DNA from 3 places in the Rhizobium sp. BK060 genome. Region 1 is predicted to be linked to each of the others. Evidence: riboswitches for the same ligand, from Rfam matches in the RefSeq annotation. Region 1 holds a riboswitch; each other region holds the start of a gene.
The links. Region 1 has a riboswitch for thiamine pyrophosphate ahead of thiM (hydroxyethylthiazole kinase). Riboswitches for the same ligand answer to the same signal wherever they lie in the genome.
Positions count from the first base shown of each region.

Region 2: another riboswitch for thiamine pyrophosphate. It lies ahead of thiB (thiamine ABC transporter substrate binding subunit); the one in region 1 lies ahead of thiM (hydroxyethylthiazole kinase).
Region 3: another riboswitch for thiamine pyrophosphate. It lies ahead of thiC (phosphomethylpyrimidine synthase ThiC); the one in region 1 lies ahead of thiM (hydroxyethylthiazole kinase).

Region 1 covers NZ_JACHYW010000007.1:68,690-73,289, reverse strand. Annotated here, with positions in the region: gene thiD (bifunctional hydroxymethylpyrimidine kinase/phosphomethylpyrimidine kinase) at 1-673, opposite strand, end outside; gene thiE (thiamine phosphate synthase) at 670-1,305, opposite strand; gene thiM (hydroxyethylthiazole kinase) at 1,302-2,105, opposite strand; TPP riboswitch at 2,156-2,252, opposite strand; gene FHT71_RS09685 (MFS transporter) at 2,347-3,747, opposite strand; gene FHT71_RS09680 (LysR family transcriptional regulator) at 3,867-4,600, shown strand, end outside.
Region 2 covers NZ_JACHYW010000009.1:209,932-214,531, reverse strand. Annotated here, with positions in the region: gene thiP (thiamine/thiamine pyrophosphate ABC transporter permease ThiP) at 1-901, opposite strand, end outside; gene thiB (thiamine ABC transporter substrate binding subunit) at 901-1,923, opposite strand; TPP riboswitch at 1,968-2,079, opposite strand; gene FHT71_RS12675 (MDR family MFS transporter) at 2,140-3,672, opposite strand; gene FHT71_RS12670 (MarR family transcriptional regulator) at 3,792-4,322, shown strand; gene FHT71_RS12665 (thiamine diphosphokinase) at 4,371-4,600, shown strand, end outside.
Region 3 covers NZ_JACHYW010000008.1:207,873-212,472, reverse strand. Annotated here, with positions in the region: gene thiS (sulfur carrier protein ThiS) at 1-45, opposite strand, end outside; gene thiO (glycine oxidase ThiO) at 42-1,010, opposite strand; gene thiC (phosphomethylpyrimidine synthase ThiC) at 1,012-2,838, opposite strand; TPP riboswitch at 2,931-3,042, opposite strand; gene FHT71_RS11605 (FadR/GntR family transcriptional regulator) at 3,091-3,855, opposite strand; gene FHT71_RS11600 (four-carbon acid sugar kinase family protein) at 3,881-4,600, opposite strand, start outside.

The DNA.
Region 1 (4,600 bases):
CCTTTGCAAGTTCGGCGGCAAGCGCGCTTGACAGCGTGCAGCCGGTGCCATGCGTGTTCGCCGTTCGTATCCGCGCCGCTTCGAACCAGCTCAACCTCGAGGCTGTGGCCAGGACATCAGGGCTCTCCTGCCCAGGCAGATGGCCACCCTTGATCAACACGGCCTGCGGGCCCAATGCACGCAGGCTTTGCGCCTGATCAGCCATTTCCGCACGACTCTCAGCCGTAGGTCCATGCAGGAGTGCCGCAGCTTCGGGCAGGTTGGGGGTCAGCAGCGTCGCAAGCGGCAGCAGGCGCCGAGTAAGGACTTCGACCGCCGACAGATCAAGGAGGGAGGCGCCACCCTTGGCGACCATCACCGGATCAAGCACGATCGGTATACCTTTGTGCGGTTCGATTGCATCGGCGACGGCGCCGGCGATTTCGGCGTTCGCAATCATACCGATTTTGATCGCGTCAACGCGCACATCGGCAAAGACCGCCTTGATCTGGTCGGCAACGAAAGCGGCAGGAACCAGATGGACACCGGAAACACCCTGGCTGTTTTGCGCGGTCAGCGCGGTTAAAACTGCCATGCCGTAGACGCCACGGGCAGAGAACGCCTTCAAATCGGCCTGGATTCCGGCGCCGCCCGAGGGATCGGAGCCGGCGATGGAAAGAACGTTGCGGATCATCCGTGAACCTTTCGAATGTTTTCAGCGATGTCGCGGGTGGCAGCCTCTGGGTCAGGGGTGCCGCAGATCGCGGAGACGACCGCAAGACCGTCAGCGCCAGCCGCGAAGACAGCTCCGACATGATCCGCCTTCAAGCCGCCGATCGCGACGGCGGGAACGCGACAGATCCGCACCAGACGCGCGAGCCCGGCAAAACCAATCGGCTGTTTGTGGTCCGCCTTTGTCGGCGTCGCAAACACCGGGCCGATGCCGGCATAATCCACGATTGCCGGATCGACCGCCGCGGCCAGCGCCTCGGTCTCGACCGAGAGCCCAAGGATCATGTCGTGCCCAATCCGTGCGCGGGCAGTGGGTGCATCCATGTCCTGTTGCCCAATGTGAAGACCGTCGGCACCAATTGCGACCGCGGCCTCGACGTCATCGTTGACGATGAGCCGCGCACTGGTGCCAAAGAAAGCCGCCTTGAGCGCCCGCCCGGTCTCGATCATCCGGGCCGTATCCGCTTGCTTGTTGCGCAGTTGCACAACCGTCGCTCCGCCCGCGACTGCCGCCCGCGCCGTCTCCACCATGCCTAGGCGGGCGCAAAGGTCGGGATCGAGGACGAGGTAAAGTGAAAGATCGATGTTCTTCATGCACAGCGCAGCCGTGCGTGGCGATCGAGAAGTGAGGCGTCGAGCCCTGCAAGCGCGTCGAGGAACCGCCAGGAAAACGAGCTCGGGCCGTCCGCCTTGCTGGCCGCCGTTTCACCGGCAACAGCAAAGGTCGCGAGTGCCGCAACCGTTGCCTCGAAGGGTGCGTCGGGCCGAACCGCCACGAAGGCGCCCACAAGGCAGGTCAGCGAACACCCAAGCGCGGTCACCTGAGGCATCAACGCCGAGCCCCCCTCGATGCGCGCCGCCCGTTCGCCGTTGGTGACGAAATCAACAACGCCGGTCACTGCGACGGTCGCTCCGTGCACCCTTGCGAGCAGGCGTGCGGATTCCTCGGCCTGCTCGACACCGTCGCGGCTGTCCACGCCCTGGCCACGGCTTGCGCCGCCGGCAAGCGCGATGATTTCGGAGGCATTGCCGCGAATGACGGCGGGGCCGAGCTCCAGCAGCCGGTCCACAGCAGCACGACGAAACCCCGTGGCATAATGGGCGACCGGATCGAGAACCCATGGTTTTCCAGACTGACCGGCCGCGATGGCGGCCGTCTCCATGCCGCGCAGCCAGCCTGACGAAAGTGTACCGATATTGATTGTCAGCGCGCCAGCGATCGCGGCAAATTCGCCAGCCTCTTCTTGCGCATGCACCATGGCGGGAGAAGCACCAGCCGCCAGGAGCACATTGGCCGCGATGTTCATGGCAACGAAGTTGGTAATGCAATGGACGAGTGGCGGTCGCGCGCGCAAGTGGCTCAGCAACGTTCCCGGTGAGGTTTGGTCTGGCATGGTGCGCCTTTCAATCGGGGAGGAAAGGCGCGAGGACTTGCGCGGGAAGCTGGAAGTCCCGAGCGACTCCCTCCGCCGGCATTATCCGGTTCAGGTTCAAAGGGTGCTTCTCAGCCCACCATCAGGAGGGCGCCCCTGTCTCTCATTGGCTTGTTGTGGCAGAGAAGCACGCATCTGTCATCCATAAAATGGACACCGCCGGGCAAGAACCCGGCGACGTCGCGTGCGACGTGGTCAGGGACTATTCCGCTGCCTGATAGATGCTCCGGTCGATAAGAGACGATCTCGGGCCGAGTGCCGCAGCAAGTGTGACGAGGACCGAGAGGACGGCGACAAATGTGATGCCGGCAAAATACGGATCCCAGCCAAAACCGGAGGCCGCACCGAAGATCGCCGAAGCTGCCGCAAGGACGATACCGCCACCAATCTGGAAGGACGCGAACAACAGCCCGGATGCAAGCCCGGATTGGTCTTCGCCAACGTCGGAGAGGGCGGCAACCTGCACGGAGGGGTAGGTCATGGCATAACCCACACCGAGCGGGATCTGCGACAGCGCAACCAGCAAGATGGGGTTGATGTGGCCGACACTCAGGATCCAGAAGATATAGCTTATGGCCTGCAGCGCTACGCCGAGTGTCATCAGCCCGGTCGTACCGCGATTTTGCGCGATCGTGGCAAAACGTGGCGCCAGGAACATGACGCAGACGCCGCCGAAGGCAAAGGAGAAGCCGGTCGCAAAGGCCGACCAGCCGACCACGGTCTGATAGTAGAGGGTCGCGATAAACTGGAAGCCGACATAGACGCCCTGGAACAGCGCGGCAATGGCATTGGCGTGGGAAAGCTTTGCCCGCCGGAATATCGCAAGCGGTACCATCGGATCAGAATGGCGAGATTCGACGATGAGGAAGAGACCGATCAAAGCGGTGGCCGCCACCAGTGCTCCCCAGGTTGGCACTGCCTGCCAGCCCTCGGCCGCAGCATTGGTAATGCCAAAGACGAAAAGCAAAAGTCCAGGCGTGATCGTCATTGCGCCTGCCCAGTCGAACGTCGCACGCGGCCCGCTGCGACGTTGATCCGCTGGCAGGACGAAGGGAGCAATCGCCAGCGCGATGACGGCGACAGGCGCGCCCATGACAAGCGTTGCCCGCCAGCTGAAAACGGTCGCGGCCCCACCGAGCACCATGCCGAGGACGAAGCCGGTCGCGCCGGTAGAGGCAAAGACGCCAAGCGCTTTCGCACGGGCTGCCCCTTCGCCGAACACCGACAGGAGCAGGGCAAGGGCAGCCGGTGCTGTGAACGCCGCGGCAATGCCCTTTATCAAGCGAGCGGCAATCAAAGTCGGGCCGCTATCGACAAAACCGCCCGCAATACTGGCGGCAGCGAATATGCCGAGCGACCAGAGGAAGACGCGACGGTGGCCGAAGACGTCCGCGACGCGCCCGCCCAGCAGCAGGAACCCGCCATAGCCAAGCACGTAGGCGCTGACCGCCCATTGGAGGGATGTCGCTTTCATGCCGAGCTCGGCCTGGATCGCCGGAAGCGCGACGCCAATCGTGGATACGTCCATTGCATCGAGAAAGTTGGCAGCGCAGAGCAGCAGCAATGCTACGCTCGCTGTACCTGGAGAACGGGAGTTGGTCATGAATGATCGTTCCTTTCTGCCGACGCCATGGGAGGAAGATTGAGCGTCAGGGAACGAGAAAATGTACACCTACTGAACCTATTGCAAATTGATAGTAACCATGCCAGGTATTACTGAGAATGATGAATGATGCGATCCTCCGAAAGATAGACCTCAATCTCCTGCTGGCCTTCTCGGTATTGATGCAGGAGCGCAATGTCTCTCGTGCGGCCGAGCGGCTTCTCCTCGGTCAGCCGGGCCTGTCGGCCGCTTTGAAGCGGCTGCGAGAGACACTTGATGACGAACTGTTCGTGCGGGTAGGGCGAGGCCTGCAACCGACGGCGCGTGCCCTTGCCATTGCGCCTGCGATCGAGGATGCCTTGTCGGGGATCGAGCGCGCGATCCGGCCGCCTGATGCCTTCGATCCCAAGAGCTGGCAGGGCGAGTTCAAGATCGGCATGTGCGACAATCTGGAATCGGCTTTCTTCGGGCCGCTCGTCGCGCGCCTGCGTGAACTCTCACCGGGCGCACGGCTGATCGGTGTCGCTGCGGACAAGCATGATTCCGCCCGCATGCTCGACGACGGCGCTTATGATTTCAGCGTTGCGGTTCACGAGGATCCGGCATCCTGGCATGTTAGGCAACCGCTCTTCAGTCAGTGTTCGGTCTGCGTCTACGACCCCGTGCAAATGAAGCGAAAGGCACCCTTGACGCTGGAAGACTTCGTCAATGCCGCGCATGTCACCGTGTCCTTTGAAGGCAATACGGCAACGAATATCGACACAGTTCTTGCGAAGGTCGGTCTAAGCCGTCAGGTCGTCGCCACCGTGCCTCGCTTTTCGGCGTTGCCGCCAGCCCTGAGGGCAATGCCGGC
Region 2 (4,600 bases), on a different contig from region 1:
GGGCGGCGAGCAGTAGGACGCCGCCATCCGCAAGCCGTGCACCCGGCAACCCGCCATCCGGCCGCCTGAGAGCCTTGCCGGCCGTCATCCCCTCATCCCCAGGCGCAGGAAGAAACGACAGCGCCCCAAGGATCACCGATGTAAGGACAATTTGCAGTAGGGAAAGAACGACGGCCCGGCCAGGGTCGAAATCAAAACGCAGCGATTGATAGATGGCAACCTCGACGGTCGTCGCGGCTGGCCCACCACCCAGCGTCAGCACCAGCGTGAAACTCGTGGCGCACAGCATGAAGATCAGACCGGCGATACCGGGAATGACCGAACGCAGAACCGGCCATTCAATGAAGCGGAAAATCGAGCCAGGCCGCATGCCGAGACCACTCGCCATCAACCAGTATTCCGCTGGCACGCGCTCTAATGCCGCCAGCATCAAGCGGCAAGCCAGCGGCATGTTAAAGAAGATATGCGCCAACAGGATCCCGGAAAGCCCGTAGATGCTGATCGGTTCCGCCATGCCGAGCTTGAGCAGCAGCGCGTTCATAAGGCCCTGCCGCCCCCAGATACCGACCAACCCGAGCGCCCCGATCAGAACAGGCAGGCCCATCGGCACAGCCATCAGCCGAATGATCCACATGCGTCCGGGGAAATGCTGCTGGCGCGCCAAGGCCTGAGCGACGGGAATCGCAAAAGCGATCGATAGCAGCGTCGAGAGCAAGGCCTGCAGCAAGGTGAAACGCAGGACCCGCAGGATGTACGGTTCAAGCACCGCCGCCAGAATGGACGAAGCACCGCTCGAGAGAAGCAAGGCGAAGACCGCAAGGCCGACGAAAACGGCAATGCCGGCAAGGCTTAGCGCCCCGCCCAACATCACCCGCCGCATCTCCGCCTTGGTCAAAAGCATCAATTCATGCTCATGGCAGCCAGCCACTCATCGATCCAGGCTTTGCGGTTCTCCGCGACTTCCTCCGAGCTCATCAGAAAGGTCTTTGACGGATTCACGAGCTTGCCGAACGCATCGGGCAGCGGTTGCGACGTCGCCGAAACCGGCATCATCCAGTTGTTGGTCGGAATGGTATCCTGGAAGCCCGGCGTCACCATGAATTTCAGGAAATCGCGCGCAAGCTCTTTGTCCGGCGCATTCTTAAGCAGGCCCGCCACTTCGATCTGTATGTAGTGGCCCTCTGAGAATGCAGCCGCCTGATAGCGGTCCGTATTTTCCGCAACCATGTGGTAGGCAGGCGAGGTCGTGTAGGAGAACACCATCGGCGCCTCACCCTTGGTGAAAAGTCCATAAGCCTCGGACCAGCCGGGCGTTACCGTCAACACCCGCTTTTTGAGTTTTGCCCAAGCCTCAGGCGCCTTATCGCCGTAGACGGACTTTACCCACAGCAAGAGACCGAGCCCGGGTGTCGAGGTGCGCGGGTCCTCAATGACGATCTTTTGCGAAGGGTCTCCTTCGACCAGATCCTTCATGCTCTGCGGCGGATTTTTGATCGTCCGGGTGTCGTAGATGACGGCGAAGTGGCCATAATCATAGGGCACGAATACATCGTCCTTGTAGTCCCCGGGCACTTTGAGTGCACTGACGTCGACACCACTCGCATCGAACAGGCCGGTTGCCTTCGCTTCCGTGGTCAGGTTCGTGTCCAGGCCGAGCACGACATCTGCCTTCGTACCAGTGCCTTCGAGCTTGAGGCGCGACAACAGCGCCACGCCATCAGCCACACTGACGAAATTGACGCTGCAGCCGCAGGTCTTCTCGAATGCTTCCTTGACCTTCGGCCCCGGACCCCATTCCGATGTGAAGCTCTCATAGGTGTATACGGTGAGCGTCTTGTCTGCCGCCCGCGCGCCTGGGCCGGCAAGGCCGACAGTCGCGACAAAGGCCGTGGCAAACAGCAAACAGCTTGTGAATTTGAACATGGCACCTCTCCTCTGGTTTGCTTGAAGGGGAAAAGGGCGGTGCCAGATGTCACGCGTCTAATCCCTCCGCCGGTGTTAGCCGGATCAGGTTCCGCGGGTTGGCTTTCAGCCTCTCAGCCGCGCACCGAATGGGCACGGGCACCCCGTTAGAGCGTTTGCAGATGTATCGCCACGCTTGGTGTCTTGCAAGTGGCGGCCTTAGCCCGCCACTGGCATTTATTCCGCTGCTTCGGTGCTGGCTGCCGGCCGCACCTCGGCCGCGCGCGGCAGCTGCGTCGGTTTCAGCATCAAGGCGGCGCAAAGGCCAATGAGCGCGATCGCGCAGGACGCCATGAAAAGCGGTGTGAACGCATTGGCATAGGCGTCGGCCACCGCCTGACGTGTCGACTCCGGCAAAGCCACCAGCATTTTCGGCGTCAGCTGCTCGATGTCAGTTACGCCGGGAATGGACAGTCCCGTCTTGCCGAGCTGTGAGCCAACGATCGCGCCGTAAATCGAGATAGCAATCGATGCGCCGCCCATGCGCGACAGCGTCACCGATCCCGTTGCGGCGCCGACGTCGCGCGCTGGAGCCGCATTCTGAACGCCGATGACCGGCACCTGTTGCGCAAGGCCGACGCCGAAGCCGTGGAGGGCCATCACTGCTCCGATCAGCAGGACCGGCGTTCCCGCATGAACCTGAGTGAGCAGCACGAATGCGATGGCACTGCAGGTCAGGCTTGCTACGGCAAACGGCTTGTAGCGCCCGGTGATGGAGATGATACGGCCCGCAGAAAGCGACCCGCAAACGATGCCGCCGGTCAAAAGAATGAAGAACGCGCCGGCCGCCGAGGGTGAAAGACCAGTCGTCGTCTGCAGGAACAGCGCGAAATAATTGACCATGCCGATGCCGATCGCGCCGCTCATGATCGACATAACAAGCAACAGGCTGAACGTGGAATTGCGGAACAGCGACAGCGGAACAATTGGCTCGGCGGCGCGGCGCTCGACGCGAATCCATCCGATGACTGCAGCAACGCCGAGTGCCATGATGACAAGGTTCTGCGGGGCCACCAGCGAACCGAAGAGCTGAGCGCCATCGGCAGCCAGCACGAAGCTCGCCGTCGTCCAGGCGAGCAGCAAGGCTCCGGCATAGTCGATCTTCGGACGGCGGTTCGGCTTCCGGTAAGGCAGCATGAGCACCAGACCGACAAGCACGACGAAGCCAATCGGAACGTTGACGAGGAAGATCGACCGCCAGCCGAAGAGATCGCTCATCGCACCACCGAGGACAGGCCCGATCGCACCGGATGCCATCAGCACAAGGCTGGAATAGCTTTGGTACCGCGCACGTTCGCGAGGCTCGAACAGGTCGGCGTTAACGGCGAAGATCGATACCATGATGCCGCCTCCGCCAAGCCCCTGCAACACGCGGGCTGCAATCAGCGTGTTCATGGATATGGCCAGTCCGCAGACGGCGGAGCCGATGGTGAAAATCATGAGCGCGGCCATCATCACATACTTGCGGCCGAAGAGATCGCCGAGCTTGCCGTAAAGCGGCATCACCGCGCTCACGGCGAGCAGATAGGCCGAGCCGACCCAGCTGAACCGCTCGAGGTGGCCGAACTCACCGACGATTGTCGGCAGAGCCGTTGCGACGATCTGGTTGTCGAGTGTCGCCATGAACATGGCTGCCATTAGAAAAAGGAAGAGGATGAACCGCCGACGATGATCCGTCACAAGCGGCGCCGCGGCAATTTGAGTGTCCATGAAGCGTCGTTCCAGGTGATACGTTGACTACGTTATGTGCTATTAGCATATAATTGTCAATGTCATGTTATTGACTTTGGCATATTCTCAATTGAGATGGGGCATGCTATATTTCCGGAATGAAAGAGAGCTTGACGAACCTGATCGACCCAGACGCTGCGACCGACGACCCAGGTATTCTGCGTATTGGCCAAAGCATGACCCGCATGCGCCTGATGACCGGGCGCCGACTGATCGGACGGCTCGCCATCCAGAGTGTGGCGCCCGGCCTTGAGCTGTCGCACCTTGACGTACTGGATGCCGTGCGGCGCGCGCAAGAGGCCGGTGAAGTAACAGTCGGGACGATCGCCGAGATGATGCGGATCGATCCGTCGCGCGCAAGCCGCGTCGTCGCGGATATGGTCGGACGTAATATTCTGCGGCGAAAGGCATCCCAGACCGATGCGCGGCGGATCATCGTCGTGATGACGCCACTCGGACAGCGGCTGTTGTCGGAGATACGCGCGCAGAAGCTCGCATTCGTTTCCGAGGTGGTCAAAGACTGGAAACCGGAAGAGATCGAGGCATTCGGAGAACTGTTCGAAAAGTTCATTTCCGGCTACGAGGACATCTTTCAGGCGCGCATCAAGGATGTCCCTGACGAAGCCTGAGCAGCGGCCCTTTCCCTTCCCCCCTGCTTTGCGCTATGGGCAATGCGCATGAGCCAATCCACCTTTACCATTCTGCTTGGCGGCGAGTTGCAGATAACCGATCGCTTGCGTCACGCCATCTCGGGCAGCCGTTTCATTGCCGCCGACGGGGGAATGCGTCATGCGGCTGCGCTCGGCGCCGTTCCGGAGCTCTGGGTCGGTGATTTTGATTCGACGCCCGCTGACCTCGAGGGTGCTTTTCCTGATGTGCCGAAGCAACCCTATCCCGCTACAAAGGC
Region 3 (4,600 bases), on a different contig from region 1:
TGGTGCAATGAGGTCGTGATGCTCGCCGTTGACGATCAGTTTCATCGGCTTTTTCCTCCTGGTTCAGTTCTGGAGAAGACAAGGTCCGCAGCGTCCTGGGCCATTGCGGGCGCCAGCAGGAAGCCATGGCGATAGAGGCCGTTGAGCACGACCGCATCATGCTCGAGGACCACGCGGGGAAAATTGTCGGCAAATGCCGGGCGGATGCCGACGCCGGTTTCGACGACGGCAGCGTCCGCGAAGGCGGGATGCACTGCATAGGCGGCGTTCAGCAGCTCCATCATCGAACGCGCCGAGATCGGACCGCCGAACTCCGTCTCGATCATGGTGGCGCCCACCATGAAGAGGCCATCTCCACGCGGAACGACATAAACGGGGAAGCGGGGATGCAGCAGGCGAACGGGTCTGGCGAGGGTAACTTCGCGGGTTTCCAGATAGAGCATTTCGCCGCGAACGCCGCGAAGTCCGCTCGTTTGCCCGATTCGTGCTGCGCCCGTGCAGTCCACGATGTCGTCGTAGTCGGTATGTTCGGTGACTTGCTCGATGAATGCGACACGCCGGGCGAGGAGCTTTTCTCGCAGCAGACCCAACACGCGCCTTGGATCGAGATGTCCTTCCAACGCGAAGAACAGGGCCCGCCTGAAGCGCCCGGCAAAAGCCGGCTCCAACGCGGCGATTTGCTCTTCGCCCAACCATTCATGGCCGCTGGTGCGACCGGCAAACCGATCGAGTTCGCTTTGGTCGCGCGCGGGAGCAACGACCAGCGTTCCGTTTCGGTGTACCTCGCCCGACAGCATCGTGTCCCACCGGTCGATGGCATCGCGGCCGCGCAGCAAGACGGCTTCGTCCCCGCTTTCACGCTCACACCAGGGCGCGAGCATGCCGCCCGCGAGCCAGGAGGCTGCTTGGCTAGAGCTTGGATCCGCAACGGTGACGTCGACACCACGAAGACTGAGTTCGTGCGCGACCGCGAGGCCGGCAACGCCGGCCCCTTTGACTAGGACATGCATCTCAGTCACGCGACCCTTGGGTGGCGTCGATCGGCATATAGAGATCGCCGCCCTCGCGGTATTTCGCCGCCATGGCGTCGAGCCCTTCCTTCTGCGCCTCGGCGCGGATGTCGTGCGAGATCCGCATCGAGCAGAACTTCGGGCCGCACATGGAGCAGAAGTGCGCCACCTTGTGCGCTTCCTTCGGCAGTGTCTCGTCGTGGAAGCTGCGGGCTGTCTCGGGATCCAGCGACAGGTTGAACTGATCCTCCCAGCGGAATTCGAAGCGGGCGCGCGACAGTGCGTCGTCGCGCAATTGAGCTGCCGGGTGTCCCTTGGCGAGATCGGCGGCATGAGCGGCGATCTTGTAGGTGATGACACCGGTTTTGACGTCGTTGCGGTCGGGGAGACCCAGGTGCTCCTTCGGGGTGACGTAGCAGAGCATCGCCGTCCCGAACCAGCCGATCATAGCAGCACCGATGCCGGAGGTGATGTGATCGTAGCCCGGTGCGATGTCGGTGGTCAGCGGCCCCAGCGTATAAAACGGTGCTTCGCCGCAAACGGCGAGCTGCTTATCCATGTTTTCCTTGATCTTGTGCATCGGCACGTGGCCGGGGCCTTCGATCATCACCTGGCAGTCCTTAGCCCAGGCGATCTTCGTCAGTTCGCCGAGGGTTTCCAGTTCGGCGAATTGCGCGGCGTCGTTGGCATCGGCAATTGAACCCGGACGCAGGCCGTCGCCGAGCGAGAACGAGACGTCATAGGCGCGGCAGATGTCGCAGATTTCCTCGAAGTGCTCATAGAGGAAGCTCTCGCGGTGGTGATGAAGACACCACTTGGCCATGATCGAGCCGCCACGCGAGACGATGCCGGTGACGCGGTTGACGGTCAGCGGGATGTAGTGAAGCCGCACCCCGGCATGGATCGTGAAGTAGTCGACGCCCTGCTCCGCCTGTTCGATGAGGGTGTCTCGATAGACTTCCCAGGTCAGGTTCTCGGCAATGCCCTCGACCTTCTCCAGTGCCTGATAGAGGGGAACGGTGCCGATCGGCAGTGGAGAGTTGCGAATGATCCATTCGCGAATGTTGTGGATGTTGCGGCCGGTGGAAAGATCCATGACGGTATCGGCGCCCCAGCGTGCCGCCCAGACCATCTTCTCGACCTCTTCGGCCATGGAAGAGGTGACGGCGGAGTTGCCGATATTGGCGTTGATCTTCACCAGAAAGTTCCGGCCGATGATCATCGGTTCGGATTCGGGGTGATTGATGTTGGCGGGAATGATCGCACGACCGGCAGCCACTTCCTGCCGGACGAATTCCGGGGTGACGTAATCCGGAATCCGAGCGCCGAAGCTCTCGCCATCGCGCGTGATGGCTTCCGCCTGTGCCTTGCGGCCGAGATTTTCGCGGATCGCGATGAACTCCATCTCGGGCGTGATGATGCCGGCGCGGGCATAGGCGAGCTGGGTGACGGCCTTGCCGTCCTTTGCGCGGAGCGGCTGGCGCTTGGCAGGAAATTCCGGCGTCAGCCGTTCGCCACTGGCAAAGCCGTTATCCTCAGGGCGCACCTGGCGGCCCTGATAGGCTTCGACATCGCCGCGAGCGAGGACCCAATTGCGACGCGGTTCCGGAAGCCCTTGCTCGATGCTGATGTCAGCACCTTCGACCGTATAGATGCCTGAGGAATCATAGACCGTGACCGGCGGTTCCCCTGATGTCGGGTGGACGGTGATTTCGCGCATCGGCACGCGGATGTCGGCGTGAATTTCCCCCGGAATGTAGATTTTCCGAGAGGCCGGCAATGGGCCTGTCGTAACGGCCGGGGTGATGTTCTTTGCGGCAATATTCATGGTTGAGGCTCCAAGTTTTAGGTTTGGAGACCCAGTCCTCAGCCGGAATGATGAAAAGACGCCGACACGGATTCCACGCGAGAATCCAATGCCTTCGAGCGCTTGCACCGTCCCTACGCCAGTATGAACTGGATCAGGTTCAACGGGTCACTGCGCACGATAGCAGTATCTCAGCCCCCTGCCGGGACCCCCCTGGTGAATGTGAAAAGGTTAGAGCCAGAGCAGCCGAGCTGTCAAGCCGACTGCCGCAGCCTACATCGAAAGGTCCAGCGCACGGCCTTCGAAGAGGCGGCTCTGCGACCCCTCGAGATGCGCCTTCATCAGCGCCCGCGCATCTTCCGCGCGGCCTTCGACGATAGCGAGGTAAATCTTGTTGTGCTCCTCATAGACTTGCTCAAGGCCTTGACGCGGACCAAGGAGCGATAGGCCGTGAAGGTGCATGCCGACCGCGATATGCGCCTTCAGGGCATCGATCGAGGCCGTGTAGTAGTGATTGTTGGCAGCTTCCGTGACCGCACGATGGAACGTGAAGTCGGCGTCGGTGCGATGAAGCTGGTGGCTGGTTGCCTCACGCAGATCGGCTAGCGCTGCGGCAATCTTCTGAATCGCCGCCTCGTCACGGCGCTTGGCGGCAAAGTAGGCGGCCGCGGGCTCGATCGTCAGGCGAAACTCATAGCAGCGCTGGATGTCGGCGATCGTCTTGACCGGCGAATAGGAAAGCTGCGCCGTTGGTGAGCCGTGGGCGCTGACAAAGGTACCGGCTCCTTGCCTGGCATAGACGATCCCCTGATCGCGCAACCGTGCCAACGCGTCGCGCACGATGGGGCGCGAGACACCAAGCATCGATGCAAGCTCGTGCTCACCAGGCAGGCGTGAATCTGGCGGATAGTTTCCCGAGCGAATACGCTCCTGCAATTGGTCGAAGACCCGATCGACCAGCTTGACGGCCTTGCCGCGCTCCGGCTTAGCCGCAGGCGCCGCTTGCGCATTCGCCGATACACCGTTTGCTTCGTCCACTTTCATTCTCCCCGCCGGCATTGTCTTATGCCGCCTGATTCTGTGCAATCAGTCTTACCAAACTATCAGAACTACCGAAGCCCCCGGACTTAACCGCGCATCGGAAACGCAGGCCATCTGACGTTACGACGTCAAACCAGGGAATACCCGCCTCGATTTCGCCCTGTGGCCTCAGGACTCGAATTCCGAGTGCGTGAAACACTGCCAACGCCGTATCGCCGCCGCCGACCACCAGCATTTCCGGGCGCATCATCTCTATGACCGATTTTACGCCTTTCGCGAAGCGGTCGGCAACTGCTGCAGCTTCGCCGGTGATTTCGCCCGTGCACCGCAAAAGTATTGGTAGGCCAAATCGTTCCTCGTACGTCAACGCTCCCATGGGCGCATCGATGGTTGACGTCAAAGCGCCGGAAACTTGCAACTTGGTCATCTGCTCTGTCGTGATCGGATCGCGGGAGCCGAAAGCGAAGACAGTCCGGCTCGATGCGGCAAAAGGTTTGCTTGCCCTGTTCGGTTGGCCGATCTTGCGGGCAAGTGCAGCTCCGATACCGCGGGCGCCGACGGCAAGGGTCGTCTTCCAGTCGTAAGCGCCAACCACCCGGTCGAGATCGCTGTGCGTTTCAGCATCGCGGACGATCACTTGGCCGTTATTTGCCTCGAAAAGTTCGACAATCGGTAGCGGCTTGTCGACACCACGACCGACGACGTGACCGTTGCGGGTCAAACGCTCTTGATCGGGAATGGC